One region of the Methylobacterium endophyticum genome, then DNA from elsewhere that is predicted to be linked to it. Evidence: riboswitches for the same ligand, from Rfam matches in the RefSeq annotation. Region 1 holds a riboswitch; the other holds the start of a gene.

What was found. A riboswitch is a leader RNA that binds a small molecule or an ion and turns the genes downstream of it on or off. The one in region 1 is predicted to bind thiamine pyrophosphate.
Positions count from the first base shown of each region.
Region 2: linked by a shared signal. The riboswitch ahead of thiO (glycine oxidase ThiO) and the one ahead of thiC (phosphomethylpyrimidine synthase ThiC) in region 1 are both predicted to bind thiamine pyrophosphate.

Region 1 covers NZ_JBNHES010000001.1:505,518-520,385, forward strand. The annotation lists gene ACP56T_RS02425 (Tat pathway signal protein) at 481-954, shown strand; gene ACP56T_RS02430 (MotA/TolQ/ExbB proton channel family protein) at 1,018-1,710, shown strand; gene tolR (protein TolR) at 1,836-2,330, shown strand; gene tolA (cell envelope integrity protein TolA) at 2,335-3,357, shown strand; gene ACP56T_RS02445 (hypothetical protein) at 3,590-3,829, shown strand; gene ACP56T_RS02450 (BrnA antitoxin family protein) at 3,838-4,089, shown strand; gene ACP56T_RS02455 (hypothetical protein) at 4,163-4,375, opposite strand; gene ACP56T_RS02460 (adenylate/guanylate cyclase domain-containing protein) at 4,372-5,472, opposite strand; gene ACP56T_RS02465 (aldo/keto reductase) at 5,670-6,509, shown strand; gene ACP56T_RS02470 (GGDEF domain-containing protein) at 6,529-8,082, opposite strand; gene ACP56T_RS02475 (transglycosylase domain-containing protein) at 8,199-10,397, opposite strand; gene ACP56T_RS02480 (HNH endonuclease family protein) at 10,520-10,891, opposite strand; TPP riboswitch at 10,954-11,062, shown strand; gene thiC (phosphomethylpyrimidine synthase ThiC) at 11,137-13,029, shown strand; gene ACP56T_RS02490 (hypothetical protein) at 13,110-13,664, opposite strand; gene ACP56T_RS02495 (hypothetical protein) at 13,890-14,276, shown strand; gene flaF (flagellar biosynthesis regulator FlaF) at 14,573-14,868, opposite strand, start outside.
Region 2 covers NZ_JBNHES010000002.1:278,198-293,065, forward strand. The annotation lists gene ACP56T_RS03830 (transglutaminase family protein) at 1-121, shown strand, start outside; gene ACP56T_RS03835 (proteasome-type protease) at 223-969, shown strand; gene ACP56T_RS03840 (shikimate dehydrogenase) at 990-1,856, shown strand; gene coaE (dephospho-CoA kinase) at 1,867-2,478, shown strand; gene ACP56T_RS03850 (thiamine phosphate synthase) at 2,710-3,345, opposite strand; gene thiG (thiazole synthase) at 3,342-4,142, opposite strand; gene thiS (sulfur carrier protein ThiS) at 4,148-4,360, opposite strand; gene thiO (glycine oxidase ThiO) at 4,357-5,583, opposite strand; TPP riboswitch at 5,650-5,779, opposite strand; gene ACP56T_RS03870 (adenylate/guanylate cyclase domain-containing protein) at 5,792-7,096, opposite strand; gene rpoD (RNA polymerase sigma factor RpoD) at 7,429-9,432, opposite strand; gene dnaG (DNA primase) at 9,630-11,528, opposite strand; gene ACP56T_RS03885 (GatB/YqeY domain-containing protein) at 11,668-12,129, opposite strand; gene carA (glutamine-hydrolyzing carbamoyl-phosphate synthase small subunit) at 12,308-13,531, shown strand; gene ACP56T_RS03895 (hypothetical protein) at 13,651-14,028, shown strand; gene ACP56T_RS03900 (pseudoazurin) at 14,075-14,521, opposite strand; gene carB (carbamoyl-phosphate synthase large subunit) at 14,816-14,868, shown strand, end outside.

The DNA.
Region 1 (14,868 bases):
TCGCAATCGTCCCTCGCGAAGCCCCCGGCGAGAACCGGAGCGGCACTTCGTGGCTGGCGAGGGCCCGCCTGCGCAGCACCCTCTCGGCGGAACGCCGATGGACTCGATATGGAGAGCCGCCCTCCCGCATCAAGGGCGGCCCCGGTCTCGCCGGGGGCCGGCGACCGTTCCGGGAGCTTTACGCATGTCATGCGGGATGAAACGGCAAAGCCGGCCCAGGGGAGCGTTGCACTTGGGTAACATTTTGGAATCGCTCTGATATTGCGCCGCGGCCTTGATCAACCGCCGCCACCTCGGATACTCCGGCGCCACGGATCACGGACGCCAGCGGCACACGCGCCGTCCATGGCGCCTGGGCGGCGTTCCCCGGCTCACCGGAGCGTCGCGCCGGCGGGATTTGCTCGCATCGGTTCACAAGGATCGCCCGGCCCGCGCCGATGCGGGTCCGGTGCCGGTCGCCACGGAGAGGCGGGAAGAACGATGGTCGCAGCGCAGGTTCAGACGACGGCTACGGCGCTCGGACGCATCGCGCTGGGCGCGGCGGCCCTCGCGGCGGTCTCCCTCGCCCTGCCCGCCTCGGCGCAGGACGCCAAGCCCGCCGCCAGGATCCCGCTCAAGTTGCAGCTCAACCGGCTGGAGCCGGCCGGCGATTCCTGCCGGACCTATCTCCTCGTCGACAACAGCCGGGGCACGGCGCTGAAATCCCTCAAGGTCGACATCTTCGCCTTCGATACGGACGGGGTCGCCCAGAAGCGGCTCGCCGTCGAGCTCGGGCCGATCGCCGACAAGAAGACCGTCGTGAAGATCTTCGATTTCGCCGGCCTCTCCTGCGCGAAGACCGGCCGGCTGCTGCTCAACGACGTGCTCGCCTGCGAGGGCGGGGAGGCCGGCCGCGAGTCCTGCCTGGAGCGCATCGAGACCGAATCCAAGGCGAGCGTCCCCTTCGACCGCTGAGGGCGGCCGCTCTTCGTTCCCGGCGCCGCGGGCGCCGGCAGGTCATTCTTTCAGGAGTCCGTCATGGATCCAGCATCCGCCCCGATCGAGGTCGTCCACGACTTCTCCTTCCTCGGCCTGTTCCTCCAGGCCGATCCGATCGTGAAGGGCGTGATGATCCTGCTGGTGGTCGCCTCGATCGCCTGCTGGACGGTGGTGTTCGAGAAGCTCGTGCGGCTCTCGGGCGCCAAGCGGCAGGCGCGCAGCTTCGCCACTCTGGTGGGCTCGGGGGGCACCCTCGACGGGAAGGGGACGGGGCTCGCGGCCCATATCACCCAGGCCGGGCTCGAGGCCTGGCGCGACCAGGACCCCACCGAGACCCGCGCCGAGCGCCGCGACAGGATCGAGCGCGCCATGCGGGCGGCGCTGGCCGTCGACGTGAAGCGCCTGCGCGGCGGCCTGACGCTGCTCGCCACCGCCGGCTCGACGGCGCCCTTCATCGGCCTGTTCGGGACGGTCTGGGGCATCATGAACTCGTTCTCGGCCATCGCGAAGAGCCAGGACACCTCGCTCGCGGTGGTGGCGCCGGGCATCGCGGAGGCGCTGTTCGCCACCGCCATCGGCCTCGTCGTCGCGATCCCCGCCGTGATGGCCTACAACAAGCTCACCGGCGACGTCAGCCATGTGCAGGGCTCCTTCGTGTCCAGCATCGCGACGCTCGGCAACCGCCTCGCCCGCGATCGCGGCGTGCAGAGCCGCGCGGCCGCGGCGGAATAATCCGCCTCCTTCCGAACGGTCGCGGGTCCCGGCGGGACCGCGCGGCGACAATGTCTTTCGGAAGCCGGTTCGCGGCCGCTTCCGGCCATGGCCCCGCGCGGGCCGGCCCATAGGAGGGCTCGACGATGGCGATGGGTTCCATCCGCTCCGGCGACGGCGGCGACGAGGACGGTCTCGACGACGTTCCGATGTCGGAGATCAACGTCACGCCGATGGTCGACGTGATGCTGGTGCTGCTGATCATCTTCATGGTCGCGGCGCCGCTCATGACAACGGGCGTGCCGGTGCAGCTTCCGAAGACCTCCGCCGCCAAGGTGGCGCAGGCCAAGAAGCCCCTGGAAGTCACCATCGACAAGGACGGCGCCCCCTCCATCGCCAAGGAGGTGTTCACGCCCGAGAGCCTGATGCCGAAGCTGCGCGCTTTCGCGGCCGAGGATCCCGGCCAGGTCGTGCTGGTGCGCGGCGACAAGGAGGTTCCCTACGGCCGGATCATGGAGATCATGGGTCTCGTGGGGCAGGCCGGCTTCACCAAGGTGTCGCTGATCGCGCAGTCGCCCGGCGGACCGGCGAAGGCGCCTGCCGCCGCTCCCGCCGCGCCCGCTGCTGGAGCGGCGCAGTAGCCCCATGAGCACCCTCGTTTCGACGGGCGAGCCCGAGCACAAGCCTTCCGGTCTCGTCGCCGCCTTCCTCGTCGCCCTGCTGATCCATGCCGGCGCCCTCGTCGGGATCGCCTATTACAGGCTCGCGCCGCCGGCGCCTCCTGGCGAGAACGTGATCTCCATCGACCTCGCGCCGCAGATGGCCGACGCCGAGACGGTGACGCCCAACGAGACCCTCGACGCCAGCCCCGCGCCGACCGAGACCGTCCCGACCGAAAAGCCCACCGAGGCCGAGCCGACCAGGCCCCCGGACACCACGGCGCAGGTCGCACCCGAGGAAACGGTCGCCGAGAAGCCTCCCGAGGCGGTCGAGCCGCCGCCGGCCGTGGCGCTCACCGAGCCGCCTCCGGAGGCCGTGCCGACGGAGCCGGAGAGCCAGGTCATCACCTCCGCCGCGACGCAGGCCGAGCCGCTGGCTCCGCCGCCGCCCGTCGCGAGGCCCGAGCCGCCCAAGCCCGTCAAGCCGGATCTCGAGAAGCTCAGGGAGCGCCGGGAGGCCAAGCTGAAGGCCGCCCGCGAGGAGCAGCGCCGCGAGCAGATCGAGGAGCAGCGCGAGAAGATCCTCAAGGAGCGCCGGGAAGCCAAGCTGAAGGCGGCCCGCGACGCCCGCGTCCGGGCCGCTGAGAGCGCCGGCAGCTCCGAGCGCTCTCAGGCTGCGACCTCGCGCCAGAGCGGCAGCGGGCAGGCGGCGCGCGGCAACGACCCGAACGCCATGGCGCAGTGGAAGGGCATGATCGCCTCCGCCATCCACGGGCGCATGAACCGCAACGCCGCCGCCGGCACCTCGGGGGGCGTCGCCACGGTGCGCTTCACCGTCTCGCGCGGCGGACAGGTGCTCAGCGCGGGGCTCGCCGGCAGCAGCGGCGTCGGCGCCATCGACAGCGCGGCGCTGGCGGCCGTGCGGGGCAGCCTGCCGGCGGCGCCGGCCGGCATCACGCAGCCGAGCCTCTCTGTCACGGTGCCGATGCGCTTCAGCCCCGGCCGGTAGATCCGGCCCGGCGATCGGCTGAGGACGGGGGGCGAGAAACGTCTGCCTTTCCGGGGCCGGCGTGGTAAGGAGGGGCGCGCCCGCGCCGTCGCGCCCCCTCGACGGAGCCGCGAGGCGTGCAATCCCGGCCCGCGCTCCCCATATCCCGCGTCGAGACCGGTATCGCGAACGAATAACGGCCGCGGCAGCAGCCGCCCGCGCCTCCTCGGCGCAGCCGTCAGAAAGGAACCCGATGAGCCAGGACGCCGACGCCCAGACGCGAGCCGCCGAACGCGCGGAGCGCGCCGACCGCATGGCGAAGGAAGGCGCCCAGGCCATGGCCGAACATCACGCCGCGTTGCGCGCCATCGACGAGCGCACCGTGCGCCTGCGCGCGCTGCGCCTCGCCAAGGAGGCCGCCGAGGAGGAGGCCAAGGCCCTGAAGGCCGCCGAGGCGGCCGCCGCCGCCCCGAAGAAGCGCAAGCGGTCCTGAGGCGCGCGATGGCTCCCTTCGACCGCCCCCGCCGCACCGGCGGCGACGCCCGCCAGGCCGCGGAGGCCGCCTTCCGGGCCGCGACCAGCCGGCCGGCCGCTCCGGCCCCCGCCGCGCCGAAGCTCCAGGCCGCCGTGCCCGGCGCCCGCGAGAGCGTGACGCTGCGTCTCGACAGCGCCGTGCTGGAGCATTTCCAGAAGGACGGTCCGGGCTGGCAGGACCGGATCAACGAGGCGCTGAAGCGCGCCGCCGGTCTCTGAGCCGGAGTGCGTCCAGGAGAAGCGTCCCGGTTCTCCATCCGGACATGGCGCTTCCGAAAGCGCCCGACGGGTCCTAACGCCCCGGCACCAGCCGGGCGCTGACCGTCAGTACGATCAGCAGCAGGCCGAGGGCGAAACGGGCCGGCGCGATCTCGCCGCCGATGGACGCCACCGCCGCGCGCGCGATCACGACGATCCCCACGAGCGGAAAGCCCAACTGCAACGCCAGCCGCAGAACCGTCCGCCACGTCCTCGGGCGCGGCGTCTGCGGGTGCCGGGCGCTCACCGCCGGACCGCCCCGCTGCGCAGGGGCGGCGCGGGCGGCGCGACGGGTACGTCCCGCCCCGGCAGGGGAAGCGCCGTGCTGCCCTCGCGCTCCAGGCGCGATACCGACAGGGGCTGTCCCCGGCCGCGCACCCTGTGCGCCCCCAGCGACAGGGCGCGGATGCCCGGCGGCAGCCGGTCGAGGCGCGCCAGCAGGTCGTCGGAGATGAGGATCGACGCGTCGAGCGGGCGGCACAGGCTCTCGATCCGGGCGGTCGCATTCACGGCATCGCCGAAATAGGCGATCTTGTGCCGGTCGACGCCGACTTCCGCCGTCACCACCGATCCGCCGTGGAGCGCCGCGCGCAGGCGCGGGACGGTGCCGAAGCGGGCCTGCCACGCCTCCGCCTCCGCCTCGATCCGGTCGAGTACATCGAACACGCAGGACACGCAGCGGGCGTTCTTGAGGCCGCGCTCCATCGGCCAGGTGATCATCGCCATGTCGCCGATATAGTCGTCCGTCGATCCGGCGTTGCGGCGCACCGGGTCGGCGAGCGTGGCGAAGACCGCGCCGAGATAGGCCTGCGCCCGGAGGTCCCCGTGGGTTTCCGCGAAGGCGGTGGAGCCGACCACGTCGAGGAACAGGAAGATGCGCTCCTCCATCACCGGCTGGTGGTAGCGGCCGACGAGGAAGTTCACGAAGACCTCGCCGCCGATGAGATCGCGCATCCGCACCACGAAGACGAGCAGCGCCGAGACCGCCAGCGAATAGGCCAGCACCCGCGGCGTGATCCTGACGGCGTTCGACAGGGTGTCGTCCGTGAGGCCGAAGGTCCAGACCAGGAGACCGCCCAGCGCGATGCCGAGCGCGATCATCAGCACGTAGGCGAGCTCCGCCGCCGGCACGTAGAGCATCGCCGGCAGCCGCCGCATGCGGGTCTGGAGCCCGGCGAGGATTAGCCCCCGGTCGAAGGCGAGGCCCGCCCCGCCCACGGCCAGGCCATAGACCAGCCCGGCCACCGGCGTGGCGCCGGCGGCGAAGATGATGTTGTAGAGGAGCCCGGCCCCGCCGCAGGCGAGCAGGAGGGCGACCCAGAACCAGCGGTGCTGCGGCAGCATCAGGCGGCGCCCCGCGCCGCCGGGGGAATTGTCCGCTTCACGTCACGCGGAATCGGGGCGAGGCTGAACACGGCGCGTCCCTGGTCTCGAAACAGGCCCTGAGAGGGGTGCCATCGCCATTGGTCATTCCCGTATGATGGCGCGAATAAGGCGCCCCCGCCCAACGAAGGATATGCGATGCCCCGCAGAGGACAGCCATGAGGATGCGCGGCTTCGGCGCGACAGGGATGCGCGTGCCGGTGATCGGCCAGGGGACGTGGCGGATCGACGGCGCGAGCCGTGGCGAGGCGGTGGCGGCGCTGCGCGCCGGGATCGACGCCGGCATGACCCATATCGACACCGCCGAGATGTACGGAGAGGCCGAGGCCATCGTCGGCGAGGCGATCGCGGGGATGCGCGAGGAGGTCTATCTCGTCTCCAAGGTAGTGCCGTCGAACGCCACCCGCCGGGGCACCGTGCGAGCCTGCGAGCAGTCGCTCCGCCAGCTCGGCACCGACCGGCTCGACTGCTTCCTGCTGCATTGGCCCAGCAGCCATCCGCTGGAGGAGACCATCGCCGGGTTCGAGGACCTGCGCCGCGACGGCAAGATCCTCGCCTGGGGCGTGAGCAACTTCGACGTGCCGGAACTCGACGAGGCGCTGCGCATCGCGGGGCCGTACCGCATCGCCTGCAACCAGGTGCTCTACCATCTCGGCGAACGCGCCATCGAGCACGCGGTGCTGCCCTGGTGCCAGAGGAACGGCGTCGCGATGGTGGGCTACTCGCCCTTCGGCAGCGGCGATTTCCCGAGCCCCCGCAGCCCCGGCGGCCAGGTGCTCGCGGCCATCGCGCGAGACCACGGCACCACCCCCTATGCGGTGGCCCTGGCCTTCCTCACGCGGCTCGACCACACCTTCACGGTGCCCAAGACCGGCCGGGCGGCCCGCGCCGTCGAGAACGCCTCGACGGGGGCCCTCGTGCTCGGCGAGGAAGAGATCGCGGCGATCGACGCGCAGTTCCCGCGCGGCCGGCGGCCGGCGACGCTGCCGATGCTCTGAGCAGCCCTGCCCGACGCGCTCAGGCGCTGAGCGCGGCCGGACGCGCAGACGCCGCCTGCGCGCCGACCCGGACGCGGTTGCGGCCCGCGCGCTTGGCCTCGTAGAGGGCGGCGTCCGCCTGGGCGAAGAGGTGCTCGATCACGGCCTCGGACGAGGGAGCGGCATGGGCGACGCCGACGCTGATCGTCGCGACGCCGCCGACCTCGGGCGCGTGCGGGATCTGCAAGCCGACCACCGCGCGGCGGATCCGCTCCGCGCAGGCCCGTGCCTCGGCCTCGCCCGTGCAGGGCAGGATCACCGCGAACTCCTCGCCTCCGATCCGGCAGGCGATCGCGTCGCGGGGATCGAGGAGATCGCGCAGGCAGGCGGCGACGGCCTGGAGCACGCCGTCGCCGACATGATGGCCGAAATGGTCGTTGAACCGCTTGAAGTGGTCGGTATCGAGCAGCAGCAGGGAGAGCGAGGCTCCTGTGCGGACCGCGCGTCTCCACTCGGCGGCGAAGACCTCGTCGTAGCGGCGCCTGTTCGGCAGTCCGGTCAGGCTGTCCGTGCGCGCCAGCGCCGCGAGCTCGGCGTTGGCGGTGCGGGACGAGGCTTCGGCGGCGGCGCGACGGACGATCTCGCGGTGCAACAGCCATGTCAGGCTGAGCGTCATCAGGATCAGGCCCGCCATGAGCGTGCCGATCATGACCGCCTTGGGCCGCCAGACGGCGGTGATGCTGTCGACGCCGACCGCCACGTCGACGATCAGCGGAAAGCCGTCGATATGCGCGAAGGCGTAGAGGCGCTCGACACCGTCGATGGCGGAGTTCGACACGAACAGGCCGCGCCGCTCCGTCTGGAAGCGGCGATAGGGCTCGCCGGCGGCGATGCTCCGGCCGATATTCTCCGGCTTGTAGGGGGAGCGGGCCAGCAGCGTCCCGTCCGCGAGGAACAGGTTGAGCGCGCTGCCCGAGGCGATGGTGAGCCGGGCGAACAGGGTCTGGAGATAATCGAGCCGGATCGCGCCGCTGACGATGCCGGTGAAGGCGCCGCCGGGGCTGACGATGCGCCGGCTCATGGGCACCACCTGCCGCCCGCTGACGCGCGAGGTCCTCGGGACCCCCATGACCAGCCCGAGATCCGGGTTCGCCTTGTGGCCGAGAAACTCCGGCAGATCGGCGAGGGAGACGGTCGAGGGCGTGCCGGCGATAGAGGAGAGCTCGACCCGGCCCTCCGCGTCGACGATCAGGATGGTGCCGAGCCCGGCGGCCGTGCTCGACCTGTCGAAGAGCGCGAGGCGGCGGATCGGCGGAGGCAGATCGCCGAAGATCGGCGTCCTGGCCTCCTCCGCCACGGCACGCAGCGAGAGGTCGTACATCTCGACGTTGCGCGCCACCGCCTGCTCGATGACGCCGAGCATGTTGGTGGCGCCGAGCTCCGCCTGCCGCCACGCCGCGTCGCGCAGGGCGAGGATGAGGTAGACGCCGAGCAGGCAGAGGCCGAGCGTCACGAACAGCCCGATGCACGCGATCAGGCGGGAGGCCCGGTCGTGCAGGTGCGTCGCGACGGCGTCCTTCCAGGCTGAGAGCATGAACCCTGTGTCCGGCCACCTCGTGCCGCGCAGCTTAAGGTCGCATAGGTGAGCGCCCCGCTACCGGACATGGTTAAGATCGGATGACGCCCGCGCTGTCCGGCGCGGGGGACCCCTCAGAGGCCGAAGAGCTTCTCGAGGAAGTTCTTGTCCTCGGCCGCCGGCTGCCGCGGCCGCTGCGACGGGGCCTGGGCCTGGCGCGGCGCCGGCTGCGGATCGCCGAGCAGCGCCCCGAGGAGGCCGCCGGGCGTCTGGCCGCTCGACACGGAGGCGGTGGTCTCCGGCGGCTTGCGCCAGCGGTTGAGGCCGGGCAGCGGCACGGGCGTCTGACCTTTCAGCGCCACGCCCATGTAGTTTCTCCAGATCTCGACGGGCAGATTGCCGCCCGACGCCTTCTTCGTCGGCTCGCCGTCGTCGTTGCCGAGCCAGATTCCGGTGACGAGGCTGCCCGAGTAGCCGATGAACCAGGCGTCGCGGAAATCCTGGCTGGTGCCGGTCTTGCCCGCGAGGTCCCAGCCGGGGATGTCGCCCTTCTTGGCCGTGCCGATCACGAAGGTCTCGTGCATCATGGCGTTCATCATGCCGACCGCGTTCGGGTCGATCACGCGGCCGAGGCTGCTGTCGGCGCGCTTGTAGAGGAGCTTGCCGTCCGGGCCCTTCACCGAGGCGATGACGTAGGGGATCACCCCGGTGCCGCCGTTGGCGAAGGCCCCATAGGCGCCGACCATCTCCAGCGGCGTCACCTCCGAGGTGCCGAGCGCGATGGAGCCGTTCGCCTGGAGGGCGGAGGAGATGCCGAGGCGCTGGGCCGTCTGCACCACGGCTTTCGGCCCGACCTCCTGGCCGAGGCGCACCGCCACCGTGTTCAGCGACAGCGCGAGCGCGGTGCGCAGCGTGACCGCGCCCTCGTATTGGTGGGAATAGTTCTCGGGCTGCCAGTTGCCGAGCTTGATCGGCGCGTCCTCGCGCACGGTGTCGGGCGTCGCGCCGCGCTCGACGGCGGCGAGATAGACGAAGGGCTTGAAGGACGAGCCCGGCTGGCGCTTGGCGGTCGTCGCCCGGTTGAACTGGCTCTGCGCGTAGTCGCGGCCGCCGATCAGGGCCCGGATGGCGCCGTCCGGCCGCATCGAGACCAGCGCGCCCTGCCCGACATTGTACTTGCCGCCCTTGGCGTTGAGCTCGTCGACGAGCGCCTTCTCGGCGGCGGCCTGGAGCGCGGGATCGACCGTGGTCTGCACGGCGATGTCGCTCTCGAACTTGCCGACGAAATCGTCGAGCACGTCCATGACGAGATCGGCCACGTAGTTGGCCGAGCCGCCGCCGCGCGTGCTCGCCGTCCGGGCCGGCTGGGCCAGGGCGACCTTCACGTCCTGGGGCTTGGCGAAGCCGAGCTCCTGCATCGCCGCGAGCACCTGCGCCGCGCGCGCCTGCGCCGCCGGCAGGTTGCGGTTCGGCGCGAGCCGCGAGGGCGCCTGCACGAGACCGCCGAGCATGGCGGCCTCCGCCAGCGAGACGTTCTTTGCCGGCTTTCCGAAATAGCGCTGCGCCGCCGCCTCGACGCCGTAAGCGCCCGCGCCGAAATAGACCCGGTTGAGGTAGAGTTCGAGGATCTCGTCCTTCGAATAGGTGTGCTCCAGCCAGAGCGCCAGGATCGCTTCCTGGATTTTTCGCGAAGCCGACCTTTCCGGAGTCAGAAAAAGATTCTTGGCGAGCTGCTGCGTCAGGGTCGAGCCGCCCTGCGAGACGCCGCGCCGGGTGATGTTCTGCGCCACCGCGCGGGCGATGCCCACCGGATCGACGCCCCAGTGGCTGTAGAAGCGCCGGTCCTCGATGGCGACGAAGGCGCGCGGCAGATAGGGCGGCAATTCCTTGATGCCGACCACCCGGCCGCCGGTCTCGCCGCGATTGGCGAGCAGCGAGCCGTCGCTCGCCAGGATCGCGATGTTCGGCGGCCGCTTCGGGACGGCGAGCTGGTCGATCGGCGGCAGTTGCGAGGCGTGATAGGCGATCAGGCCGGCGACCCCGATCAGCACCCACAGGCCGAGCACGACGCCCCCGTAGACGAGGCGGCCGAGGAACGAGCGCCGACGCCGCCCTCCCCCCGAGGAACCGCGTCCGCCGCCGCCGCGGGAACGCTGGGCACCGGTTCCGTTCGCACGCTTCGGCACGTCGCTTCTCGTCTGCGGGCTTTTCTGGCCGCCGCCTCCGGCGCGGTCGGCGCGCGACAGCCGCAGGTCGAGATCGCCGCGCGCGCCCGCACGGCCTTCCGGCACGTCGAAGTTCGGCTCGTCCCGTCCGGCGCGTGCTCTGCCCATCTGACCTGTCTTGAACCGCGTCCCAGCCGGCCGGGCATCGTCGTCGCCACGGCCGCAGACCGGTTTCGCACGGTAAATGCGGCTCCTTTAGGATCGCTTAACCAGCGCCCCCCCCCCCGGCTTCAGGGGCGTCGGCGGCCCTCCTTGCGGGCCCGCGTCATTCGGGTGGCGGCGTGGAAATCGTCGGGCTTGGTGCGCACCCAGGCGACGAATCGCGCGATCTCCGAATCGGCGCGCAGGGCCTCCACGTCCGACAGGCGCCGGGCGATCTCGGCCTCGCTGTAGCGGGCATGGATGGCGGAATGGCAGATCTGGTGCAGCCGCACCGTGCCGCCATGGCTGCCGCCCTTCAGTTTGGGCGTGAGGTGATGGAGGCTGGAACGGGAACTTAGCGGAATCGGCCTCTCGCAGAGCGGGCAGACCACGAGCGCGGCATCCGATGCGCCGCCCCCGCCCTCGTCCTCCGCGCTCCAGCGCCGCGCGCGCCGTCCCATGCCTCTCCCTCGTTCAGGCTGCCGCCCGGCATTGACAAGATTGGTATACCTCGACAGATTCGAACCGTTCCGAGGGGGGCCCCGAGACCGGGGGCTGAGATAGGGCGCGCCGCCCCGACCCTTGAACCTGATCCGGCTCATACCGGCGGAGGGACGGGAACCTGCGGCAACGCCTCCATAAGGCATCCGCGCCCATTCCGCCCTGCGACGAGATCCGGGTTGCTCCAACGCCAGGAGAGATCCCGATGAACGCACCCGTCCTGCCCAAAGACCTTCCGAAAGGAAGCCCCGAAACCGTGACCACCGGCCCCGTGACCGGCTCGCGCAAGGTCTACGCCACGGTCGCCGGCCGCGAGGACGTGCGCGTCCCCTACCGCGAGATCCTGCTGACCGACCCGAAGGAGCCGCCGGTCCGCGTCTACGACCCCTCCGGCCCCTATACCGAGACGGATGCCCGGATCGACCTCAACACCGGCCTGCCCGGCGTGCGCGAGCCCTGGATCGCCAAGCGCGGCTACGCGGCCATCCAGCCCCGCGCGGTGAAGCCCGAGGACAACGGGTTCGCGGCGGCCGACAAGCTCGTCGCCCCCTGCCCCGCCGAGCGCATCATCCGCAAGGCCGCCCCCGGCCAGATGGTGACGCAGTACGAGTTCGCCCGCGCCGGCATCGTCACCGAGGAGATGATCTACGTCGCCCACCGCGAGAATCTCTGCCGCGAGGCGATGCTGGAGCAGGCCGAGGCCAAGCTCGCCGACGGCGACAGCTTCGGAGCCTCGGTGCCGGCCTTCGTCACCCCCGAATTCGTGCGCGACGAGATCGCGCGCGGCCGGGCCATCATCCCGGCCAACATCAACCACACCGAAGTCGAGCCGATGGCCATCGGCCGCAACTTCCTGGTGAAGATCAACGCCAATATCGGCAACTCGGCGGTCACATCGTCGGCTGCGGATGAAGTGGAAAAACTGGTCTGGTCGATCCGCTGGGGCGCCGACACGGTCATGGACCTGTCGACGGGCCGCAACATCCACAACATCCGCTCCTGGATCGTGCGCAACTCCCCCGTCCCGATCGGCACCGTGCCGATCTACCAGGCGCTGGAGAAGGTCGGCGGCGATCCGCTCAAGCTCGACTGGGAGGTCTTCAAGGACACGCTCATCGAGCAGGCCGAGCAGGGCATCGACTACTTCACCATCCACGCGGGCGTGCGCCTCGCCTATGTCCCGCTGACCGCGCGGCGCGTTACCGGTATCGTCTCGCGCGGCGGCTCGATCATGGCGCGCTGGTGCCTCGCCGGGCACCGCGAATCGTTCCTCTACGAGCGGTTCGACGAGATCTGCGACATCATGCGGGCCTACGACGTGTCGTTCTCGCTGGGCGACGGCCTGCGTCCGGGCTCCATCGCGGACGCCAACGACGCCGCCCAGTTCGGCGAGCTCGAGACGCTGGGCGAGCTCACCAAGGTCGCCTGGGACAAGGGCTGCCAAGTGATGATCGAGGGCCCCGGCCACGTGCCGATGCACAAGATCAAGGTCAACATGGAGAAGCAGCTCCGCGAATGCGGCGAGGCGCCCTTCTATACCCTCGGCCCGCTGACCACCGACATCGCGCCGGGCTACGACCACATCACCTCCGGCATCGGCGCGGCGATGATCGGCTGGTTCGGCACGGCGATGCTCTGCTACGTCACGCCGAAGGAGCATCTAGGCCTGCCGAACCGCGACGACGTGAAGACCGGCGTCATCACCTACAAGATCGCCGCCCACGCCGCCGACCTCGCCAAGGGCCACCCGGCCGCGCAGCTACGCGACGACGCCCTCTCTCGTGCCCGCTTCGACTTCCGCTGGGAGGATCAGTTCAACCTGTCGCTCGATCCCGACACGGCGCGCAGCTACCACGACGAGACCCTGCCCAAGGACGCCCACAAGGTCGCGCATTTCTGCTCGATGTGCGGGCCGAAGTTCTGCTCGATGAAGATCACGCAGGACCTGCGCGCCGAGGTGCTGGCGATGGAGGAGGCCGGCGAGGTCATCCACACCGCCCCCGTCATGTCGAGCGCCGAGCGCGAGGCCGGGATGAAGGCGAAGTCGGAGGAGTTCCTGGCGGAGGGCGGCAAGCTCTACGTCGACGCCGCCGAGTAGACTGGATTTCGACGCCGATCGCGAAGGCCCGCCGCGGGATACCCCTGCGGCGGGCCTTTTCTATTCCAGGGCGGCAAGTTCTATTTCAGGGCGGCAAGCGGGTTGCAGCGCCCATCGAAGCCCTTCGCCTTCGGGGCGGTGATATCGAGCCGCGAGTTCGGCTCGGCGGCGTAGCCCCGGCTCAGGGCCGCGAGGATCAGGTCCGCCACCGCCCCGAGATCGGGCGGCGTGCCGAGCTCGACCTCCCGCTCGAAGTTCTTGGCCTCGTCGAAGTTCCTGGCCACGTCCTTGCGCACGAATCCCAGCGCCTTGAGCGCGGCGATCGACTCCTCGGATTGGCGCAGGCGCAGGCCATCCTCGGGCCGGAATCGGTAGGCCCCGGACGACGCCTCGCACAGCATCCGCGTATCCGACGGCAGGAAGATGCACTGGACGTAGCTCTGCGGGCGGCCATGCAGCTCCACGGCGATGAAGCGATCGTACGAGGTGTCGCGCGGCCCGGCCTCGTGGATCCGGGTGAGCCGCGAGAGGATCTCGCAGCGGTGGCGCGCGAGCGGCTCGCCCGCGATCGCGGACTCGGCCATCGCGCCGAGCGCGAGGACGGCGAGCGCCGCCGCCCGGAGGGAAAGAGTCATGTCAGTGGCATTCCGTCGTCGGGGCGATCCGGCCGCTGGGTGCCCTCCCCCCGAGCAGGAAGACGAGATTCGATCGTGGCGCAACGCCGCGTGGAATGTTTGGAATTTTGCGTTTCCGGCAACGCTTCGTTCACGTTCTCCGGGACGTTGCGCGCGCCGTTAAGGTCTCGCTAACGCGGTACCCGTTGAATGCTGGCATGTGTCTCATCCGCGAGGAGTTTAGCGATGAGCGAGATTGCTCCCATCCGGCCGGTGGAGCGGGCAGCCGCGCCCGTGACGGTCGATACCACCCCGAGCCCGCCCGCTCGCCCGGCGGCGCGCGAGGCGCAAGGCCCCGAGCAGAAGCTCGATCCGGCCGTCACCCTCGACATCAGCGCCGACGCCAAGCCCGAGCGCGCGGCGCGGGCCGAGACCGATTACAAGACGCAGTTCGTGCGCGACCCGGAGGCCAAGACCCTCGTCTACCAGGTCGTCGATCCGGCGAGCGGTGACGTAGTGGTGCAGCTGCCCTCCGTCACGGTCCTGAAGAATCGCGCCTACGCGGAGGCGAATGCCGCCCGCGCCGCCCCCGTCGCCCCGGTGATCCAGACGCCGGTCGACCGGATCGCCTGAGCCAGGCGCCCCCGAGGCGCCTCCGCAACGACCGTGACCCGGACCCGATGAGGCCGCGCCGCCGGCTGTCCCCTTTCGAGCGGGACGGCCGAACCGGACGCGGCCGCATGGTGCTGGCCGGCATGTGGAAAAGGATCGCAGATCGCCGACGCAGGCAGCGAGGAATCGCCATGCATGTCGATGTGCCCAGCCCGAAGGCCGCCGCTCGCCCGGCATTCCACAGTGTTTCCGAGCGATATGCAGATCCTCGAACGCGCCGCCCCGCAGCGCGATCCGGACCGGCGCGGAAAAGACCCTCAGGCGGCGCGGGCGCTGAGGCCGGCGGCGAGGTTCTGGTTGATGGAGATGAGCGCACCGAGCTTGTCGGCGCTCGGCTCGACCATGGTGTCCACCATGCGGCGGAAGACGAAGATCGACAGGTCGGCGACGCCGCGCTTGATCTCGGCCGGGAGCGGGCTGTCGGGCTCGGCGGCGGCGCCGGCGATGATCGTCCAGACCTTCTGGTTGAATCCCAGCGCCCGGTTGAGGCCGTCGGCCTGATTCGCCCAGTCGTCCTTGATCGCCTGGAGCTGCTGGGCCGCCTTGATGAGCA
Region 2 (14,868 bases), on a different contig from region 1:
CGCGGCGGGGCTCGACTATCTCGGCGCCGCGCCGATCCGGGGAAGCCGCACCGGCGGAGGCACCGAAACGCTGGACGTGACGCTGCGGGTGGAGCAAGCACAGACCGCCACGCAACAGTGATCCGCCAGCGGATCGCGGGAGCGGTTTCGAGCGCGGCGGATGCTGGTTCGCGCTAGGGAACCTCGCCTCCCGCCGAGCCCGCCGCCAGGAAAGCAGACGTCATGACCTACTGCGTCGGAGTCCTCGTCGAGGACGGGCTCCTGATGATCGCCGACACCCGCACCAATGCCGGGCTCGACGACATCTCCACCTATCGCAAGCTCCACAACTTCTCGGTGCCGGGCGAGCGCGTGATGATGCTCGCCTCCGCCGGCAACCTCTCTGTGACGCAGTCGGTGCTCAGCCTGCTCGCCGAGGGCGTCGAGGGGCCGGAGGGGGGCCCTCCGCAGAAGCTCGTCGAGGCGACGACCATGTTCCAGGCGGCGCAGACCGTGGGCCGCGCCATCCGCCAGGTCCGCTCCATAGAGCGGCCCGGTTTCGAGGCGGCCAACCTGCGCTTCGAGGTCAGCTTCCTGTTCGGTGGCCAGATCGGCGACGAGCCCATGCGGCTGTTCCTGATCTATTCGGCCGGCAACTTCATCGAGTGCAGCAAGGACGCACCCTATCTCCAGATCGGCGAGCACAAATACGGCAAGCCGATCCTCGACCGCGCGGTGAAGTTCGAGACCGACCTCTACGAGGCCCTGAAGGTCGGGCTCGTCTCGATGGATTCGACCATGCGCTCGAATCTCGGGGTGGGGCTGCCCATCGACATCGCCGTGGCGCGCCGCAACGCGCTGACCCTCGAGGTCGACCACCGCATCGAGGCGGGCGACCCTTACTTTCACGACCTGCGCGAGCGCTGGTCGGCGGCCTTGCGCGCGGCCCACAAGGCGATTCCGCGCCCGCCCTACGGCCCGGCGCGCTAGAGCATTTTTGAGCGAAGAAAATGCGGCACGAAGAGGTAGAGACCCCTGCGGTGAAGCGGGCCTTCGTCGTCGGGCATCCGATCGCCCATTCGCGCTCCCCCGTCATCCACGGGCACTGGCTCGCGGAGCACGGGATCGAGGGCAGCTACGAGCGGATCGACGTGGCGCCCGCCGATTTCCCCGCTTTCTTCGCGGGCCTACGGGAGGGTCGCCATGCCGGCGGCAACGTCACGATCCCGCACAAGGAGGCCGCCTTCCGGCTCGCCGACGACCTGAGCGAGACCGCCCGGCGCATCGGCGCCGTGAACACCCTCGTCGTCTCCGAGGACGGCCGCGTCCGTGGCGACAACACCGATGCGGCCGGCTTCATCGCGAACCTGCGCGAGAGCAAGGGGCTCGCGCCCGACGCCCCCCTCTCCGGGCAGGCGGTGGTGCTGGGGGCCGGGGGCACGGCGCGGGCGGTGGCGGTGGCGCTGCTCGATGCCGGCATCGGCACCGTCCTCGTCGCCAACCGCAACCTGGAGCGCGGCCGGGAGCTTGCCGCCATCGATCCCGCGCGCATCCGGCCGATCGGCTGGGACGGGATCGGCGCCCTGCTCCCGGAAACGACCTATCTCGTCAACACTACGCCTCTGGGGATGACCGGGCAGGCGCCCCTCGATCTCGACATCGCGCCGCTGCCCGGCGAGGCGGTGGTGGCCGACGTCGTCTACGCCCCCTTGGAGACGGCCCTGCTCGCGCGCGCCAGGGCGCTCGGCCTGCGCACCGCGGACGGGCTCGGCATGCTGCTGCATCAGGCCGTTCCGGGCTTCGAGGCGTGGTTCGGCGTGCGGCCCGCCGTGACCGACGCCCTGCGCCGGGCGGTGCTTGCAACCTTACGATCCTGAGCGCCGGCCGATGCCGCCCCGCCCCTCCCCCCTGATCCTCGGGCTCACCGGCTCCATCGGCATGGGCAAGTCCACGACGGCCGCGATCTTCCGCGACCTCGGGGTTCCGGTCCACGACGCGGATGCGGCCGTGGCCGATCTCTACCGGGCCGGCGGCGAGGTGGCGGGGCTGCTGGATGCGGCCTTTCCGGGGGTGCTCGCGCCGGACGGCGCGGTGGACCGGAGCGCGCTGCGCGCCGTCGTCACCGCCGACCCGGACAAGCTCGCCGAACTCGACGCCATCGTCCATCCGCGCGTCGGCGAGACGCGCCGGCGCTTCCTCGCGGAGCACGGAGAGACCCCCGTGGTCGTGCTGGACATCCCTTTGCTCTACGAGACCGGCAGCGACAGGGACTGCGACAGGGTCGCCGTGGTCAGCGCCCCCGCCGAGGTCCAGCGGGCGCGCGTGTTGTCGCGGGACGGCATGAGCCCGGCGCTCCTCGACGCGATCCTCGCCCGGCAGATCCCCGACGCGGAGAAGCGCGCCCGCGCCGATTACGTCATCGACACCGGCCAGGGCGTCCCGCACGCGGAAGCGCAGGTCCGGGCGATCCTGGACGACCTGCGGGACGCGCTTCGTTAGAGTCTATCCAGGAGAAGTGGGTCCCGGTTCTCCGTGATGCGTTCGGCCACGCGTGTCTCCCTCCCCCCTTTGCGGGGGAGGGTGGGCCTCGCGTCAGCGAGGGTCGGGAGAGGGGAGCGCGCGCTATCCGGCACTGTCGCTCCCCTCACCCGACCCGCTTCGCGGGCCACCCTCTCCCGCAGGGGGGAGAGGGGAGCCGGACGGGGCCGAACGCATCGACCGGAAACCGTATTAATCGGCCGGCCGACCCTCGAGGGCGGCGAGGCAGGCGCGGGCCGTGGCTTTCGGGTCGGCCGCCCGCATCAGCTCGCCCATCACCGCGACGCCAGCCGCGCCCGCCGCCATGCAGGGCGCGATGGTCCCAGAGGTGATTCCCCCGAGCGCGATCACCGGAAGGCCGAGAGCCGAAGCGGCGCGCAGGCCCTCGACCCCGAGGGCCGGACCGTAGCCCGGCTTGCTCGCGGTCTCGAAGACGGGGCTGAGCGTCGCGTAATCCGCACCTGCGGCGGCGGCCGCCGCGATGTCCGAGGGACCATGCGCTGAGATGCCGACGAGGGCTGCTTCCGGCAACAGGCGGCGCGCGGCCTCGACGGCGGGCGCACCCGACCCGCCGGGGAGATGGACCCCGTCGGCGCCGAGCGCCACCGCGAGCTCCGTGTCGCCGCCGACCGTCAGCCTGCCGCCGGCATGCCGGACGCAGACCGCCACGGCCTCCCCGAGCGCGAGGCGCCGGGCGGGCTCCATGTCCTTGTCGCGGAACCAGATCCAGCGCGCGCCGGCATCGAGCACCGCGCGCAGGGTGTCCACGAGATCGGCCTTCCCCGCGTGCCGATCGGTGACGACGAGCAGCGGCGAGGGCAGCCTCACGATCCCACCAGCCCGAGCTGCGGGCTCGACGGCTCGGCCCGGCCCCGTCGCGGGATGCGCCCGGCGAGATGGGCGTGGCGTCCCGCCTCCACCGCGTGGCGCATGGCGCGGGCCATCCGCACCGGATCGTCGGCCTTGGCCACCGCCGTGTTGAGCAGGCAGCCGGAGGCGCCGAGCTCCATGGCGATGACCGCATCGGAAGCCGTGCCTATGCCGGCATCGACGATCACCGGCACCTCGGCGCGGCGGCAGATCAGCTCGAGATTGGCCGGGTTGGCGACGCCCATGCCCGAGCCGATCAGCGAGCCCATGGGCATCACCGCCGCGCAGCCGATATCGGCGAGCCGCTGGCAGACGATGGGGTCATCATTGCAATAGGGCAGCACGGTGAAGCCGTCGTCCACGAGATGCCGGCAGGCGGCGATCAGCTCGGCGGCGTCGGGATAGAGCGTCTCGCGGTCGCCGATGACCTCGACCTTGATCCAGGTGGTGTCGAGGGCCTCGCGGGCGAGCTCGGCGGTCATGATCGCGTCGCGCGCCGTCTCGCAGCCGGCTGTGTTGGGCAGGAAGCGCCTGCCCTTCAGCATCTGCACGGTGTCCGAGCCGTGGCCCTGGAGCGAGACCCGGCGGATCGAGGCGGTGACGACCTCGGCGCCGGAGGCGGCGACCGCATCGCGCATGATCGCCTGGCTCGGATAGCCGGCGGTGCCGATGAACAACCGCGAGGACAAGCGGATGCCGGCGATGACGAGGGCGTCGTCGTCCGGAGCGCGAAGGGGCGTGACGGTGTCGTTCATGGCTCTCAACCTCCCTGCATGGCGCGCACGATCTCGATGCGGTCGCCCTCGCTCACCGGCGTCTGCGGCCAGTCCCTGCGGCGGACGACGCGCCCGTTGAGCGCGATGGCGATGCCCTGTGGGCTCTCGATGCCGGTCTCCTCGGCCTCGATGCGGAACAGGGCTTCGATATCGGCGGCCTCGCTCTCGCGGGGGGCGCCGTTGACGGTGAGCTTCATGCCGATGCCCTCAAGCTCCCCTGCCCGCCGAAACGGGCGCGTGAGAAGGGTCTCGCCATGTCCGGCAGCGCGCCCGTGGTGACGAGCTCGGCGACCGCATCGGCGGTGATCGGTGCCAGCAGATAGCCGTTGCGGTGATGCCCGGTGGCGGCGACGAGACCGGGCGCCAGCGCCTCGATGATCGGGGCGTCGTCGTCGGAGGTCGGCCGGTAGCCGCTCCACACGGCCTCCACCTCCATCTCCTCGATGCCCGGCAGCACCCGTCGCGCGCCTTCGAGCAGAGCGTAGAGGCCGCCGGCGGTGACGCCCGGCCGGAAGCCGCAATCCTCCACCGTGGCGCCGACGATGAGATGCCCGTCCGATTTCGGAGCGATATGGACCTGCTCGGTCCAGACCATGCCCGTGAGCGTTCCCGTGTGCCGCGTGGTGCGCAGCGCCAGCGATTGGCCCCTGAGGGGACGCACCGGCAGCGCCAGATGCTCCGGTAGCAGACCACCCTCGCCGCTCCAGGCTCCCGAGGCGACAATCACGATCCCGGCGGCCACCGGGCCGGAAGCGGTACGCACGCCGCAGACCCGGCCTCCCGCCCAATCGAGCCCCTCGACCGCACAGCCCTCGACCACCGCGACGCCCGCCGAGCGGCAGGCGGCGTCGAGAGCCGCCATCACCAGGCGCGGATCGACCTGATGATCGAGCGGGCAGAGGATGCCGGCGGTGACGGAGGGCCGCAGCATCGGCTCGCGCCGGCGCACGGCCTCCCCGCTCAGCCACTCCGCCGCGACGCCGGAGCGGCGCTGGAGATCGTGGCGGAAGCGCAGCCGCTCGACCTCGTCGCGCCCGATGGCGAGCACCAGGGTGCCGTCCTCGCGATAGTCGATGCCGATGCCGGAGGCCGCCTGAAGCGCATCGCGAAACGCCGGCCAGCGGTGCAGGCTTTCGATGGCGAGCGGCAGCAGCAGGTCGGAGCCCGGCTCGTGCTCGGCGGCCGGCGCGAGCATCCCCGTCGCCGCGAGGCTGGCGCCTGCCCCCACGCTCTCGCGCTCGATCACGGCCACGGACAGGCCCCGCCCGGCGAGCGTCCACGCCACGGACAGGCCGATCAGCCCCGCGCCGATCACGACCACGTCCGCCCGCTGCGGCAGCGCGGATCGGGGGGCGGTCGAGGCGGAGACGCGGCGCAGCCCGATCGGGCCGCCGGTGCCGGGAAAATCGACGGAAACCAAGGAACTCCTCCGCGGTGGCCCGCAGGGATCGGTTCCTTCAGCCCTCTTCGAGGATGCTGCGGGCCTCGAACGGCCCCGGTCCAATCCCTACGCCGGTGTGAACCGGATCAGGTTCGAAGGATTTCCGCGCCGCGCGACAAGACCGTCGCGCCCAGCGGTTTCTCAGCCCCTTGTCGGGGATCTCCCTGGAACACGCAGAGATGTGGCCCTAAGCGGGCACCCGGTCAACCCCGGAGCCGGCGCCGGGACGCGGCCGGCGCGCGCCCTTCTTCGGCCGGCGCGCCGGCCGGAAGACGCCGATCGCCTCGTCGAACCCGTCGAGCATGTGCTCGCCCAGCGGCTCCGGGTCGTCCCAGAGGAAGTCCACGAAGGGCTTCGACATCAGCAGCGGCTCGCCGAGCCGCCGGTTGAGCTGCGCCAGCCGGCTCGCGAGGTTCACGTCGCGGCCGATGACGGTGAAGTCGAGCCGCGCCCCCGAGCCGACATTGCCGTAGGCGGCCTCCCCGTGATGGAGGGCGATGCCCGCTGCCACCGGCGACTCGAAGCGGCCGAGCTCGTTCGCCTCGTCCAGCGCCGCGAGGGCGGCCTGCGCCGCCGTCAGCGCGCCCTTGGCGGCGCCGCCGAGATCATCCCCGGTCTCGCGGAAAATCGCGAGCAGTCCGTCGCCGAGATATTTCAGCACCTCGCCGCCCTCCCGCTCGATCGCCGGGACGAGGCAGTCGAAGAAGATGTTCAGGAGGTCCACCGCCTCCTCCGGCGTCATCACGGCGGTGGTGCGGGTGTAGTCGCGCATGTCGGCGAAGAAGATCGCCGAGCGGATGCGCTGGACATGCCCCCGGCGGATCGCGCCGGAGAGGATCGCCTTGTGCGGCTCGTCGCCGACATAGATGCGCAGCACATGGTCGAGCTGCTTGTTGACGATGCGCATCTCCATCACCGCCGCCAGCGTCGGCATGATGAAGCGCAGGATGGCGATGTCCTCGTCGCGGAATCCGTCCTCGGCGCGGGTGGCGAAGGTGATGCCGTTCTTGTTGCCGTGGGTGAAGATCACCGGCGCGACGATGTAATGCGTGTAGCCGCCGGCCTTCAGCTCCGGGATGACCGCATAGGTATCGTCCGGGGTCTCCGCGAGGTCGAGGATCAGCCACTGCCCCGTCTCGTGGACCGTGAAGAACGGGCTCTCGCGATAGGCCCTGTCGGAGGCTTCGCCATGCGGAAACAGCCGCACGGTGGTGCCGCCCTCGCGGGTCCAGAACCGGCCGACGCCGGAATATTCCGAATGCAGGGTGTCGATGGCGGTGCTCGCCCGGTCGACCGGCACGTCGACCCGGTTCAGCCGCTCCGCGAGCCCGGCCAGCAGGTCGTCCGCCTTCTCCAGGCGAACGCCCTCGCTCAGCATCCAGTCGCGGATCGCGACGCATTCCTGAAGCAGCCCGAAGGGAACGTCGTCGGCCTCCGAGCCGTCGGCGTCGGCGGTCGGAGGCTGGGGCGTTTTTGAGCCTCTGTGGAGCATATGGCCAAGATGGGTGCGGGGAACCGGGAGGCAAGGATCGGGACGATGAGGATCGTGACGAGCGGCGGCCTCCGGGGACGATTTCGGTCGAGTCGTTCGACGGTAGCCGATTCTCCGCAGGCGTTCCACTTATGTTCCGACCGGACGTCGCGGCGGGCCGAAAGCAATGCCGGCAACCGAACGGCGACCGGCGGACAACGCCACGAACGGACCGGGTGCGCCATGGAGCGCGAGACATCGCCCGGCCGCCTCGAGAGTATCGCGATGGAGTCCGACGGCCAGGACACAGAGAACGGTTGCGGCCGGTCCGGATTCGGGCCGGCCGCGTCATCTCAGTTGTCGAGGAAGCTCCTCAGCTTGCGGCTGCGCGAGGGATGCTTGAGCTTGCGCAGCGCCTTCGCCTCGATCTGGCGGATGCGCTCGCGCGTCACCGAGAATTGCTGGCCGACCTCCTCGAGGGTGTGGTCGGTGTTCATGCCGATGCCGAAGCGCATGCGCAGCACACGCTCCTCGCGCGGCGTCAGCGAGGCGAGAACGCGCGTCGTCGTCTCGCGCAGATTGCTCTGGATCGCCGCGTCGATGGGCAGGACGACGTTCTTGTCCTCGATGAAGTCGCCGAGATGCGAATCCTCCTCGTCGCCGATGGGCGTCTCCAGGGAAATCGGCTCCTTGGCGATCTTGAGGACCTTCCGGACCTTCTCCAAAGGCATGGCCAGCTTCTCGGCCAGCTCCTCCGGGGTCGGCTCGCGGCCGATCTCGTGCAGCATCTGGCGCGAGGTACGGACGATCTTGTTGATCGTCTCGATCATGTGCACCGGGATGCGGATGGTGCGGGCCTGGTCGGCGATGGAGCGGGTGATGGCCTGCCGGATCCACCAGGTCGCGTAGGTCGAGAACTTGTAGCCGCGCCGGTACTCGAACTTGTCGACGGCCTTCATCAGGCCGATATTGCCCTCCTGGATCAGGTCCAGGAACTGCAAGCCGCGGTTGGTGTACTTCTTGGCGATGGAGATCACGAGCCGGAGATTGGCCTCGATCATCTCCTTCTTGGCCTGACGGGCTTCGCGCTCGCCCTTCTGGACCATGTTGACGATCTTGCGGTACTCGCCGATCTGGAGGCCGGTCTCGGAGGCGAGCGTCAGGATCTGCTCGCGCAGGCGCGCGACCTCTCCTGAGCCCTTCTCGACGAGGTTCTTCCAGCCCTTGCCGCCGAGGGTGCCGACGCGGGCCATCCAGTTCGGGTCGAGCTCCCAGCCCTGGTAGTGGCGCAGGAACTCGTCGCGGGCGACACCATGGCTCTCGGCGTAGCGCATCAGCCGCCCCTCGTGGGAGATGAGGCGCTTGTTGATGTCGTAGAGCTGCTCGACCAGCGCCTCGATGCGGTTGTTGTTGAGCGACAGCGACTTCACCTCGCCGACGACGATGTCCTTGAGGTCGCCCTGCTTGCGCTCGCCGCCGGCCACCGGCTGGCCACCGGCCGCCTTGAGGTCGGAATCCTCGTTCTGGAGCTTGCGCAGCTTGCGGTAGTTGTTGGCGATGGCGTCGAAGGTCTCGAGCACGCGCGGCTTGATCTCGGCCTCCATGGCCGCGAGCGAGACGTTGTTCTCCATGTCGTCGTCGTCGTCGCCGCCCTCGGGCGCGGCCGGCTCGGCCTCGTCGCCCTCCTCGGATTCCTCGCCGTCGGCGGCGACCTGGGGCGCGTTCTTGGCATCGGGGCCCGCATAGGTGGCCTCGAGATCGATGATGTCGCGCAGGAGGACCTTGCCCTCCACCAGCTCGTCGCGCCAGATGATGATGGCCTGGAAGGTCAGCGGGCTCTCGCACAGGCCCGCGATCATCGCCTCGCGCCCGGCCTCGATGCGCTTGGCGATGGCGATCTCGCCCTCGCGGGAGAGCAGCTCCACCGAGCCCATCTCGCGCAGATACATGCGCACCGGGTCGTCGGTACGGTCGGTGGGCTCCTTGGCGGTGGTCTCGCGCACGGCGACCGCGCGGGCCGGGGCGACCTCGGCCACCTCGGTCCCCTCGCCGCCTTCCTCGTCGTCCGCGCCCTCGGCGTTCGCCGGACGCTCGGAGGCGTTCTCGTCGGTCTCCTCGGCCTCGACGACGTTGATGCCCATCTCGGAGAGCTGGGCGAGCACGTCCTCGAGCTGGTCGGGATCCGACTGCCCCTCCGGCAGGACCTCGTTGACCTCCTCATAGGTGATGTAGCCGCGCTTCTTGGCGAGCTTCACCATCCGCTTGACCGAGGCATCCGTCAGGTCGAGCAGCGGGCCATCCGTCTGCTGCTCCGGAGCGGTGTCCGCATCGTCCCGTTCAGTTGCCTTCGTCGCCATGCTCAGCCTATTGTTTCGTGGCGGCGAAACGGGGACCCGCTTCCCCGAAGCCGCAAATGCCGTTGGCGCGTCGCCGCCCAGCGGGCCGCTCGCGCCGTTCCTGTCCCTCGGTATGCAAGCGAGACGCTTGACCGACTGTTAACCACGCGGGCACGCGTAACCGTCGCGCTACCCCGCTCCCGGCCTTTGCACGAGCTTCAGTCGTTGGTCGAGTCGGTCGACTCAGGCAAGCCCGCGTCGGTCTCGGCTCCGGCGATCACCGCCAAGCGCTCCTTGACGTCGCAGAGCCACGCGAAATTGGCCTCGGTTTCCTCTTCGACCAATGCCCGCTCGGCCTGCTTGAGTTCGCTATTTAGCGCGCCCGCCTTACGGTGCAAGATCACGGCCTGCCTCAACGCGTCATCCAATCGCAGGGGGTCGGCGAAGGGATCGAGCGCCCAGCGGTCGCCGGGCCGCACCCTGGCGGCGAGGCGGGCGGCCGCTCCGTCGAGCCCGACCCGGACGAGGCGCGTCTCCAGAACCTCCGCCACCCCTTCGTCGCCCTCGGCGGCGCGGTCGAGCAGGAAGGAGCGCAGCGCCACGGCGTCGGCATCCTCGAAATCGAGTTCGGCCAGCACCTCCTCCTGCGCGCCGAGGAGATCGGGATGGGCGAGGAGGCTCGCGACGATCATCGCCTCGCGCACGTTGCCGGTGCCCGAGAAGCCGGAGGAGCGCGCGAGCAGCGGGCTCGGCCCCCCCGTCAGCCGGGGCGACGGCGGCGGATCGCCGGGCCTCGGCCGCCGCCGGAAAGCCCCCTCCCCGCCCGTACCGCCACGCATGGCAGCCGCGCGCGGGGACAGACCACGCAGCCGTTCCTCGATCTCGTCGCGGTAGTAGCGCCGCACGGTCTCGTCGCGAATCACGGCGACCGTGTCCCGGATCCCGCGCGCGAGCCCGGCGCGGCGCTCGGGCGTATCCGCCGATCCGGTCTCGAGGGCGCGGGTCCAGAGCAGCTCCACGAGGGGCTTTGCCGCCTCCAGCACCTTGCTCACGGCCGAAGAGCCGCCGGAGCGCAGGAGATCGTCCGGGTCCTGGCCCCCGGGCAGGAGCGCGAAGCGCAGCGACTTACCGGGCTCCAGCATCGGCAGCGCCACGTCCAGCGCCTTGTAGGCGGCGCGCTGCCCGGCCTTGTCGCCGTCGAAGCAGAGGATCGGCTCGTCGGCATGGCGCCAGAGCAGCGCGAGCTGCTCCTCGGTGAGCGCCGTGCCGAGGGAGGCGACCGTGTTCGGATGCCCCGCCAGCGTCATGGCGATGGTGTCGACATAGCCCTCGACGGCGACGATCGTCCCGCGCTCATGCGCGGCCTTGCGGGCCTGATGGATGTTGTAGAGCCCCAGCCCCTTATGGAAGAGCGGCGTCTCGGGCGAGTTCAGGTACTTGGCCTTCGCATCCGCCTGCATGGCCCGGCCGCCGAAGGCGATGACGCGGCCGCGGATGTCGCAGATCGGGAAGATGACGCGGTCGCGGAAGCGGTCATAGGGGACGGCGATGTCCTCGCCCGACACCAGCAGGCCGAGCTCGCCCATCAGCTCCTTCTCGACGTCCTTGGCGGCGAGATGGTCGCGCAGGGTGTAGCGGCCGGGCGGCGCGTAGCCCATGCGGAAGCGCGCCTGGACCTCGGGCCCGAGCCCGCGCTTGTCGAGATAGGCGCGCGCCGCCGCCCCGGCGGATCCGCGCAGCTGATCCTCGAAGAAGACGGCCGCCATCTCCATGACCTCGATGGCGCCGCGCCGCTTGCTCTCCATGGCCCGCGTGTCGGCGGAGGGCGCCGGCAGCGAGACGCCGGCCTCTCCGGCGAGCCGCTCGACGGCCTCGGGGAAGCTCAAGCCCTCCGTCTCCATCAGGAAGGTGAAGACGTCGCCGTGCTTGCCTGAGGAGAAGCAGTGGTAGAACTGCTTCTGGTCGTTCACGTAGAAGGACGGCGTCTTCTCGGAATTGAACGGCGACAGTCCGCGCCACTCGCGGCCCGCCTTCTTCAGCCGGACGCGGCGGCCGATCACGTCGGAGGCCGGCAGGCGCGTGCGGATCTCTTCGAGGATGTGGGGCGGGTAGCGCACGACGGACCTGCGGCGACGTCTGACCGCCGACTATACCGCGCCGGGCGACCCGGAGTCCCGCCTCTCCGCGTTCGCCCGAATCGGCCTCGGGATTGCGTGCAGAACCACGGATGCCCGTCGCATCCGTGGCCGGAGCGCGTCAGCCGCCGGCGAGGGCCGCCTTCACCAGCCCGCTGGCTTTGCCGAAATCCATGCGGCCGGCGAACTTCCCCTTCAGCACGGCGATGACCTTGCCCATGTCCTTCGGGCCGGCGGCGCCGGTCTCGGCGATGGCCGCGTCGATGGCGGCCTTGGTCTCGGCCTCGTCCATCTGCTGCGGCAGGAAGCCGGCGACGATGGCGGCTTCCGCGCGCTCGGTCTCGGCGAGCTCGGGCCGGCCGCCCTGCTCGTAGACGGTCGCGGTCTCGGTGCGCTGCTTGATCATCTTCTGGAGCAGCGAGAGGATGTCCTCCTCGCCGATCTGCTCCTTGCCGGCGCCGCGCGCCTCGATGTCGCGCTCCTTCAGCGCGGCAAGAATCATGCGGACGGTGCCGAGCTTGGGCTTGTCGCCGGCCTTCATGGCCTCCTTCATCTCGGCCGTCAGGCGCTCACGCAGCGACATGGAATTCCTCGTTTCATAAAACGCTCGGGCCTCCCGCGCGCCGCGCGGGTTGAGGCCGACCGGCACCGGGGCCACATTGACCCTGTCGCGGCCCGCTCGCTATGAGCGCCGCAACCATCGAGCCGCCCAGGCGCGCCCTGCGCGCCGGGTCCGGCCGGACATAAGCGAGATCGAGCCGATGCTGCAAGACGAAGGCGCCCCCGCGCACCCCGCGCCCTCGCCCGCTCCCTGGTCGGAGCCCGTGGCGACCGCCCTCCTCGTGCTCGCCGACGGCACGATGCTCGAAGGCTTCGGCATCGGCCAGACCGGCGTGGCGGACGGCGAGGTCTGCTTCAACACCGCCATGACGGGCTACCAGGAGATCCTGACGGACCCGTCCTATGCCGGGCAGATCGTGACCTTCACCTTCCCGCATATCGGCAATGTCGGCACCAACGACGAGGACCTGGAGAGCCTCGAGGCGGCCCCGGCCTCCGGCGTGCGCGGCTGCGTGATCGCGGCGGCGGTGACCCAGCCCTCGAACTGGCGCTCGTCGAGCCATCTCGACGCCTGGCTGAAGGCGCGCGGCATCGTCGGCATCACCGGGGTCGACACCCGCGCCCTCACCGCGCTGATCCGCGACCACGGCATGCCGAACGCCGTCATCGCCAACGATCCGCAGGGCAACTTCGACCGCGAGGCGCTCAAGAGCCGCGCCGCCGCGCTCGCGCCCATGGAAGGGCTCGACCTCGTGCCCCCCGTCACCAGCAGGAACCGCTCGGAGTGGTCGCAGACGGTGTGGGCGCTGAAGGGCGGCTACGGCAACCGGCCCGCCGGCAGCGGCCACCGGGTCGTCGCCATCGATTACGGCGTGAAGCGCAACATCCTGCGGCTCCTCGCCGAGGCCGGCTGTGACGTCACCGTCGTGCCCGCCACCACCAGCGCCGAGGATATTTTGGCGCTCAAGCCCGACGGCGTGTTCCTGTCGAACGGACCCGGCGATCCGGCCGCGACCGGAGAATACGCGGTGCCGGTGATCCGCGCGCTGCTCGACGCCAAGGTGCCGACCTTCGGCATCTGCCTCGGCCACCAGCTCATGGGCCTGGCGCTCGGCGGCCGCACCGTGAAGATGCCGCAGGGCCACCACGGCGCGAACCATCCGGTGAAGGACAAGACCACCGGCAAGGTCGAGATCGTCTCGATGAACCACGGCTTCGCCGTCGACCCGAAGAGCCTGCCGGCGACGGCGGTGGAGACCCATGTCTCGCTCTTCGACGGCTCGAATTGCGGACTGACCCTCACAGACCGTCCGGCCTTCTCGGTGCAGCACCACCCGGAGGCCTCCCCCGGCCCGCGCGACAGCCACTACCTGTTCGAGCGCTTCGTGGCGCTGATGCGCGAAGGCAAGCCGGAAACGGTCTGAGCCTTCGCGGCGGCGCGTCACAAAAAACGCAGGATTCGCCTGCATTCCGACGACACCCGCGAACGGCGACGCCTCTTCGACGAGCGCCGGCGGGATCTTGTCGGGATCGGGGCTGCCGGATGACATTCGACGACGCGCGCGACGACTTCTCGCGGATGCACCGGATCTTCACTTTCCATTTCGGCGTCGCCGTGGGCCTGTCCTGGATGACGGCGCTCTACGCCGCCTGCTACGCCCCCTGGGTGCGCAACATCCGCGCCCTGATCGAGCCCGGCGCGGCGCTCGACCGCGTGGAGAGCACCTGGTCCTTCCTGTTCGCCATGCCGGCGGTGCTCACCATCGCCTGGGTCTCGGTGTTCTTCGGGCGCGAGGTGCTGCGCCGGACGCAGACCCTGCGGAACGTCGCGCTCGAATTCGCCGCCGCGGCCGTGGTGGCCTTCGGGATGTTCTACCTCTCCATCGACCGCGCGGTGGCGGCGCTCTACGCCGGCCTCTGACACCGCCCCCGGAACCGTTTCCGGCCCGAAGGCGGAGGCGCCTCGCCTACTTCGCCTCGGCCTGGGCCAGGAGCGGCTCGAAGCGCTTGGCGGCGAGCTTGCCGTGCTGCACGGCCTTGGCCGCTTCGAGATTGTCGAGCTTGGTGCCGACCACGATCACGCCGACCATCCCCATAATGTAGTGCGGCGCGCATTTGACGCCGTAGACGCCCTCCTTCTCGAAGACGACGGTCTCGTCCTTGCCGACGGTGGTCTTGATCGGCGTCGCGCCCTCCGGCGCCATGCCCTTCACGGTCTCGACGTTGTGGCCCTTGTCGGTGGCCAGGAACTTCACGCTGTCGCCGGGCGCGATCTTCACGAAGGACGGCTCGAACACCATCGATCCGCCGGGGCCGCTGTTGAGCATCTTCATGGTGACCTCGGCCGCGAGGACGGGCGTTGCGGCGGCCAGGCAAAGGGTCGTCGCGGCAAGGAGCGTTCTGAGACGGGCCATACGTTTCCTCGAATGATTCTCGACTATGGACGACGCTCGGCGTCGCGATTTTTGCCTACAAATATTTGCAATTACGATCAATATCGCTGCAAATATTGATAAATGGAATAATTCCATCTCCAGACGACGTAGGGCGGCCGCCCCGCCCACGCCCTTTCAAACCCGGTCGGCTGCGTGTAAACGCGGGGCCTGACGAACATCCGAGCGCCTGCGCCACCCTTCGAGAGCCCGGCTTCACGCCGGAGCGGCTTTCGAGGGGGCGGACGCGCGCGAGCTTCAAGAACAAGGCGCCCGATGCCCAAGCGCACCGACATCACCTCGATCCTGATCATCGGCGCGGGGCCGAT